DNA from 3 places in the Paenibacillus sp. PDC88 genome. Region 2 is predicted to be linked to each of the others. Evidence: riboswitches for the same ligand, from Rfam matches in the RefSeq annotation. Region 2 holds a riboswitch; each other region holds the start of a gene.

Region 1 (2,270 bases), on a different contig from region 2:
CTCCATTCGGTGTCTTCGGAATGACTTGAATACTTAGCAATGTTTGAGCCATATGGGTCACCAACGCTTTCTTCAGTAATTATTGTTGTGGCAGAAATTCATTCGTAAAAGCTTTCTCGACATCCAGTGGCTGGTCCAGCAGCTCGTGCTCAACCATCCAGTCGGAATAGTTCTGCCATACCTCTGCTTTTTGCTCGCCCCAGCGAGCGGCATCATCCTGATATTTCGGACTGAGCCATTTCTGACTCTCAAGCACAAGCTCTTTATCGAGGTCAGGCACGGCCTCGCTAAGTATCGCCGCGGCTTCCTCCGGATGATCAATTGTATATTCATAGCCTTTGGTCGTTGCGCGCATGAAGGCTTTGACCAGCTCCGGATCCTCGTCAATGGTTGCCTCATTCGTAATAAGTACAGGTGTATAGTAATCCAGCTTCTCGGAATAGTCTTTAACGTAGAACATATCGATCGGTTCCCCGCGAAGCTCGGCTTCAATACCCGTCCAGGCGTAGAAGATCCAGGCAAAATCGATGTCTCGCTTCGTTGCGGTGAAGAAATCTGCATCCCCCATGTTTATATTGTTCACTTTGCTTACATCCGCACCTTCGAGACCCATAATTGTATCAAGAACCGCTGAGTCAATTGGGTTGCCCCATCCTCCATAGGTTTTACCCTCGAAGTCCTTCGGAGATTCAATATTACGGTCAGCAGGAGCTGCAAAGCCGGAAGTATTATGCTGAATGACAGCAGCAATGGATACGATCGGCACGCCTTGTGTCCGTGCTTGGGTGACCCCTTCCTGATAGCTTACGCCAAAAGGCACCTCTCCGGAAGCGACCATCGTATCTGCACCGGCCTGGCCGGGCTGAATAATCTCGACATTCAGACCTTCTTCCTCGTAGAAGCCTTGACTTACTGCAGCATATAAGCCGGTATGATTCGTATTTGGCGTCCAGTCCAGGACGACCTTGATGTCGCGGAGGCTATCGCTCGCTGCCGGCTCCTCCGCGCCTGCACCAGATTCCTCATTCGATGTGCCGCTATTGCCGCAGGCAGTGATGATCATCATGAGTACCGCCAGCAACAACATTCCTAACTTTTTGTACACGTTTCTCTCTCCTTTTCAATTACCCCTATTCTTGACGAAATTTCCATAATAACTCCTATAATTTCAATTGAGGCTTCCTTGACAGCCATACTGATAAGGGAGATCGGATAGAGTGCAATGGCATTCTTGCGACCATAATAAAAAAAGCGTCCCGGATAAGGGACGCATGCAGACGTAAGGGCTAAGGGCTGTCAGTAAAATAGAACAGCACACTCGAATTCTCTCCATTCCTACGCTGGCATTACCCAGATCAGGTTTAAAGGGTACGTATCTAACACGCTTTCACGGATACTATCTCAGCCGGCTAACCCAGCACCCCTTGAGGTTGAATATGAAGTTTAGGACATTTCAGAAGCTAATTATAGCCCTCCTTGGCTGGAAAGTACAGCATAATCAAGAATAAAATCATTGTCATATGGAAATGTCTAAATTATAATACCTTTAATTGAAAACGTGAAAAAATGCCTGTGAAGAGCATCCAACTCGGAGGTATTCTCGCCAAGGGAAGGCGCTAGCCTTCCCCTAAGTTAATCGGCACCGCCCGTTATCGCGGAACCAAAGTGATTGAAGTGGAACCTAATGCTGACCGCATGAGGTCTGCTTCAATAAATTGGGTGGCACCGCGAGCATAGAGCGCTCCTCGTCCCAACGGATGAGGGCGCTCTATGCTTTTTTTAGCTTGACCAAATTAACTTAGGGGTGACGACAATGCTGGATATGAAATGGATAAGGGACCATGCTGTACAGGTTCAGGAAGCAGCGGATTGGAAGAAGATAGACGTATCTATAGACGAGCTGCTGACGTGTGATGATGTACGTCGAGAGCTGATTACGGAAGTGGAGAAGCTCCGGCAACAGCGAAATATGGATTCGGAGAGAATAGGACAGCTGATGAGAGAGGGGAATCGGGAGGAGGCAGCAGCGGCCCGTGAAGAAGTGCGGCAGTTGAATGGGCAGATTGAAAAAGCAGAAGCAAGGCTAGCCGAAGTGACGGAACGTTATAATGCGCTGCGGCTGCTCGTCCCGAATATGGTATCTCCTGACACGCCTAGAGGACAGAGCGATAAGGATAATGTCATTGTAAGACAGGTCGGAGAGGTCAGTGATCCTCTGTTCCCGATCAAGGACCATATGGAACTTGGAGAGCTCCATGAGCTCATTGATG
Region 2 (2,270 bases):
ATCTCCCTTCTAAGCTTGAGTGGATTCCAGTACTCTTGATAATCCGTTTTCATGGATTCCATAGAATCATTCATAAACGGTGAGACAAAACCAGCACTATTCAATGCGACATCGATAGGAGTTAGAGCGGATAAATCATCAATTAAAGGTTTGATTAGCTTAAGACTGCGTTCAGCCAAATTTTTTAGCGCAGGAACTGCGAATGATTCTAAATGCGGCGCCAGCATACCTGCAGCAGCTCCTGAAGCTCCCGATGCCATCCCCTCTCCCTCCAACAGCAGAACATCCTTACCATCCCTTGCCAAGAAATAAGCAATGGCTGAACCGATAATCCCTCCGCCAACCACGATAAACTCTGACCTGCGAGCGGTATCCACGTTTTGCTCGTAATCTTGCATATCCGTCTTCCTCCTTACTTGATCGTTCCATAACGACAAAGTGCTTGATGATATTCTTGCACTGCACCAAGCGGATCTGCTGCATTCATCACTCCGGATATCACAGCGATACCTGATGCTCCTGCATTAACGAGTTCATCAATATCTGTCGGCTTAATTCCTCCTATCGCAATAACCGGAATATGCACCTCCATACAAACCCGCTGTAATGAGACGACTCCTCTCGGAGCAGCACCCGGCTTACTAGAGGAAGGATAAATATGACCGTACAATAAAAAATCAGCTCCCAGGTGCTCAGCCTGCTTTGCCTCCTGGAGGGAATGGACAGATACGCCAATACGTGTCTTTGTGATCCCACGTCTTGTCATAGAGCTCTTGAGAGACTCGATCTGATAAAGCTCCTTCATCCCGATTTGGAGAATGGCTGGCTCATACTCGTATACCAGATCCTCTTGACGATTAAGCCCTATCTTACTCACTGGAATGTGATGAAGGATCAGGGTATTTATGAACTGTTCGATTTCCTTCACGTTGCTGATTTTATCCCGGATATGTACAGCCGTCGTATAAGGCCATAGGGTAGAGAATATGGGAATCCAGTCAGATGGGGATGAGGAGGGAGAGATCACATGTAGTTCTAGTTCAAATTCGGGCTTCAATATGATAGATCACCTCCTTATTGAGAAAACAAGCCTGTGGGTAAATCCCCGCATGTCCCGCAAGCCATCGCAGCAACAAAAAAACCACTTCCTAATGGAAGTGGTTAAGTTTACATTGATAAAATGCAACAAAGACTGATACATGAAATCTACAGAGCGTATCACTATCGATGAATCATGAAGCCTGCGCTCTAGCATCCTATCAGTTCCCACTTCCCTACGCTGGTATAACCCAGATCAGGTACAAAGAGTCCGGAATCGATTCATTCCATCTCAGCCGCTCACGTGCAGCCCCCCTAGTGAAATTACTATACAGTTGTAGAATTACGTTGAATATGTTAACACATAAGCAAGGATTTGGAAAGTCTTAACTTGACTAGGATTTTAAACTTTAGTTGACCATTCTTCTACATTCCAGGTCTTGGTTACCCAATCCTCATAAAAATCCGGTTCGTGGGAAACGAGCAATACCGTGCCTTTGAATTCTTTGAGTGCACGCTTCAGCTCTTCCTTGGCTACCACATCCAAGTGATTGGTCGGCTCATCGAATAGAATCCAATTCGTCTCGCGCATCATGAGCTTACATAGACGTACCTTGGCCTGTTCTCCCCCGCTCAGCATGTTCAGCGGTCTTGTAATATGTTCATTCTTAAGACCACAGCGCGCAAGATGCGCACGTACTTCATGCTGATTCAAATGAGAGAATTCATTCCATACATCATCAATTGGTGTAATTTTGCCAGGACGTACTTCTTGTTCGAAATAAGCCGGGAATAGGAAATCCCCCAGATAAGTCTTCCCGCTCAGCGCAGGAATTTTTCCGAGAATTGTCTTGAGAAGCGTGGATTTACCAACTCCGTTACATCCGACAATGGCAATCTTATCTCCCCGCTCAATCGTCATGGTCATTTTGGGAAGCAGTGGGTAGTCATACCCAATCTCAAAATCGATGCCTTCAAATACGGTCTTGCCGCTTGCGCGGGCATCCTTGAAACCAAACACCGGCTTGGCCGCTTCTTCAGGACGATCAATGCGTTCAATACGATCCAGCTGCTTCTCACGGCTCTTCGCCCGTCCTGAGGTTGAATATCGAGCCTTATTTCGCTGAATAAAATCTTCCTGCTTCTTAATATATTCCTGCTGCTTCTCGTAAGCATCAATATGCTGATTCTTGTTGATATCAGCCATCTCAAGGAACTTGTTATAGTTCGCC
Region 3 (2,270 bases), on a different contig from region 2:
CTGGACAGGCAGGCAGTAGCGGTCCCCGCGTTTTGTTATGAGCTGGTCCTGCAGAATAGAACGGTGCTTGGACAGAAGGGTATCCAGCTTTTTTTTCAGCCGTTCCTCGATGACCTGAGCCTGTTTTCTCGTCTTGAGCAGTTCTTTGCTGGCATGATCGGTAATCCGGCCTAAGTAAATACAGCGTTCCACCTCTTCACGGAGGGAATCCAGGGTGTACATAGAGCCTGCATAGGCACTTATATTCGGGGCAATCTCTCTCTTAGACTGCATGTACTTCATAAGCTGGGTGCAGCTTCGCAGAAATTGCAGGAGATGCATGAAATCCTGTTCCGTAAATAGATAGCCTGTGCCCAGCAGATTCATAATATTTTCGATTCCTGACAATGAAGGAAGTGGGACGCTTGCTCCGTGCCGGATCAATCCCAGTGCTTCCTCTGTTTCAGCCAGTGCCTGACGAATCTGGGTTAGACGGGTCATGGGAGTCAGTGAATCGATCTGCCGTTCTCCAAGGTAGGATACCGCGTAAGATCGCAGTTGTTCTTTGACAGTACTGTATTCGAGTCTTTGCATGCTTTGATGATTCATGGGTTATTGCTCCTTTTTTTTTGTATTAATGAATGACGTTGAAGCGGATAAAACAAAAAAAGACGCAAGAAGCGAACAGTAGGGTTCGTTCTTACGTCTGTATGCATGAGTTAGCTTATGGATCGGCAAAGGATGCTGCCAAGCCATAAATATCAACCTGTGAATGGTGCCCCGCCATCCATAATTTGTTGACTACAGAGCATAGATCTCTGTAAATCGATGGTTTTACGGGTACAAAAAAACCGCGCTGCAAAAACAGCGCGGATGAGTTCACAAGTCAATTGTACATCACTCATGTTCATAGAGAGTTTAGTTATCCGCTGTTCTTAACTGATTTCATGAGGCATCTATAGCGTACACATGTAAATGCGCATTAAAAAATAAACATCGCAATTTCAGGCGATGAAGCAATAGATCAAGCCTCTGTATGAAATTTGATTAGTTAAGAACGATCACCGACATCAAAAATCTCTCCTTTTTGGATGAGTTACTTTGTATCATATGCTACAGGGCAGCGAAAGTCAACAAATTGAATGTTGGGAAGATGTACTATACAATGAAGAGGCACGAGCAATTTTAATAATTATATAGATACGGGAGCCTGCGGAAGCAAGCTGAGAGTACAACTAATCTGTTGTTGACCGGTTGAACCTGCCATGGATAATGCCAGCGTAGGGAGCGAACATGACGATGACGCATGCTTTCGCATGCGTTTTTTTAGTTTTGCGACACCCCTCTCAGTTCCAAGATCGGCTCCTGTGTACCTTCCAAAAAGAAAGGACTCGATCCCAATGTCTAATGTTGAACTTGAACTATCATCTCTTATCACTCGTATCCACGAAGAACAACCCTTGATCCATAACATAACGAATACGGTCGTTACGAATTTTACGGCGAACGGCTTGCTAGCTCTTGGCGCTTCCCCGGTCATGGCCTATGCGGAGGAGGAAGTGGCTGATATGGTTCAGCATGCCCGTGCACTGGTGCTCAATATCGGGACACTTACCACAGACCTAGTCCATACGATGATTGCAGCAGGCAAGGCGGCAAATGTATACGGTGTACCTGTTCTCTTGGATCCGGTCGGAGCGGGAGCTACACCTTATCGGACAGATGCGGCACTTCGGCTTCTTCGGGAAGTAGAGATCGCGCTCATTAGAGGCAATGCAGGAGAAATCAGCCATTTAATCGGGGAAGGGATGACCGTAAAAGGTGTAGACGCGGGTCAATCTGAGGTCATAGATCGAGCACAAATGGCGGTGCGTGCAGCCCGAACACTCGGAACAACCGTCGTCGTATCTGGTCCAGAAGACGTCATTACGAATGGAGATACAGGATTTATTATTAAATCCGGCCATCCTTTACTTACACGTGTCACAGGGACAGGCTGTCTCTTAACCTCGGTCATCGGTGCCTTTCTTGCCGTTCATGACTCGGTATTGGAAGCAGGGGCCGCAGGTCTTGGGTTTTATGGAGCGGCGGCAAGCCTCGCGGGGCAGAAGACCGAGCAGAAGGGGGCCGGCAGCTTCCAGATTGCATTCTTGGATGAGCTGTCCAAGCTTGAGCCGTCTGTATTTGAGAAGTATGTTGAACTTACCGACATGAACGAGCTGTTTATTCAGGAGGAGGCATAGTCGATGAATATACCTAAGGCGCTTACCATTGCAGGCTCAGACAGCGGA

What was found. Region 2 has a riboswitch for thiamine pyrophosphate ahead of BLW49_RS08460 (thiamine phosphate synthase). Riboswitches for the same ligand answer to the same signal wherever they lie in the genome.
Region 1: linked by a shared signal. The riboswitch ahead of BLW49_RS17345 (ABC transporter substrate-binding protein) and the one ahead of BLW49_RS08460 (thiamine phosphate synthase) in region 2 are both predicted to bind thiamine pyrophosphate.
Region 3: linked by a shared signal. The riboswitch ahead of thiM (hydroxyethylthiazole kinase) and the one ahead of BLW49_RS08460 (thiamine phosphate synthase) in region 2 are both predicted to bind thiamine pyrophosphate.

The regions. Positions count from the first base shown of each region.
Region 1 covers NZ_FNNT01000005.1:327,202-329,471, reverse strand. Annotated here, with positions in the region: gene BLW49_RS17350 (thiamine-binding protein) at 1-52, opposite strand, end outside; gene BLW49_RS17345 (ABC transporter substrate-binding protein) at 80-1,087, opposite strand; TPP riboswitch at 1,316-1,435, opposite strand; gene serS (serine--tRNA ligase) at 1,814-2,270, shown strand, end outside.
Region 2 covers NZ_FNNT01000002.1:401,616-403,885, reverse strand. Annotated here, with positions in the region: gene thiO (glycine oxidase ThiO) at 1-398, opposite strand, end outside; gene BLW49_RS08460 (thiamine phosphate synthase) at 413-1,057, opposite strand; TPP riboswitch at 1,255-1,365, opposite strand; gene BLW49_RS08455 (ABC-F family ATP-binding cassette domain-containing protein) at 1,442-2,270, opposite strand, start outside.
Region 3 covers NZ_FNNT01000004.1:89,549-91,818, forward strand. Annotated here, with positions in the region: gene BLW49_RS13740 (endonuclease MutS2) at 1-588, opposite strand, end outside; TPP riboswitch at 1,172-1,282, shown strand; gene thiM (hydroxyethylthiazole kinase) at 1,380-2,222, shown strand; gene thiD (bifunctional hydroxymethylpyrimidine kinase/phosphomethylpyrimidine kinase) at 2,226-2,270, shown strand, end outside.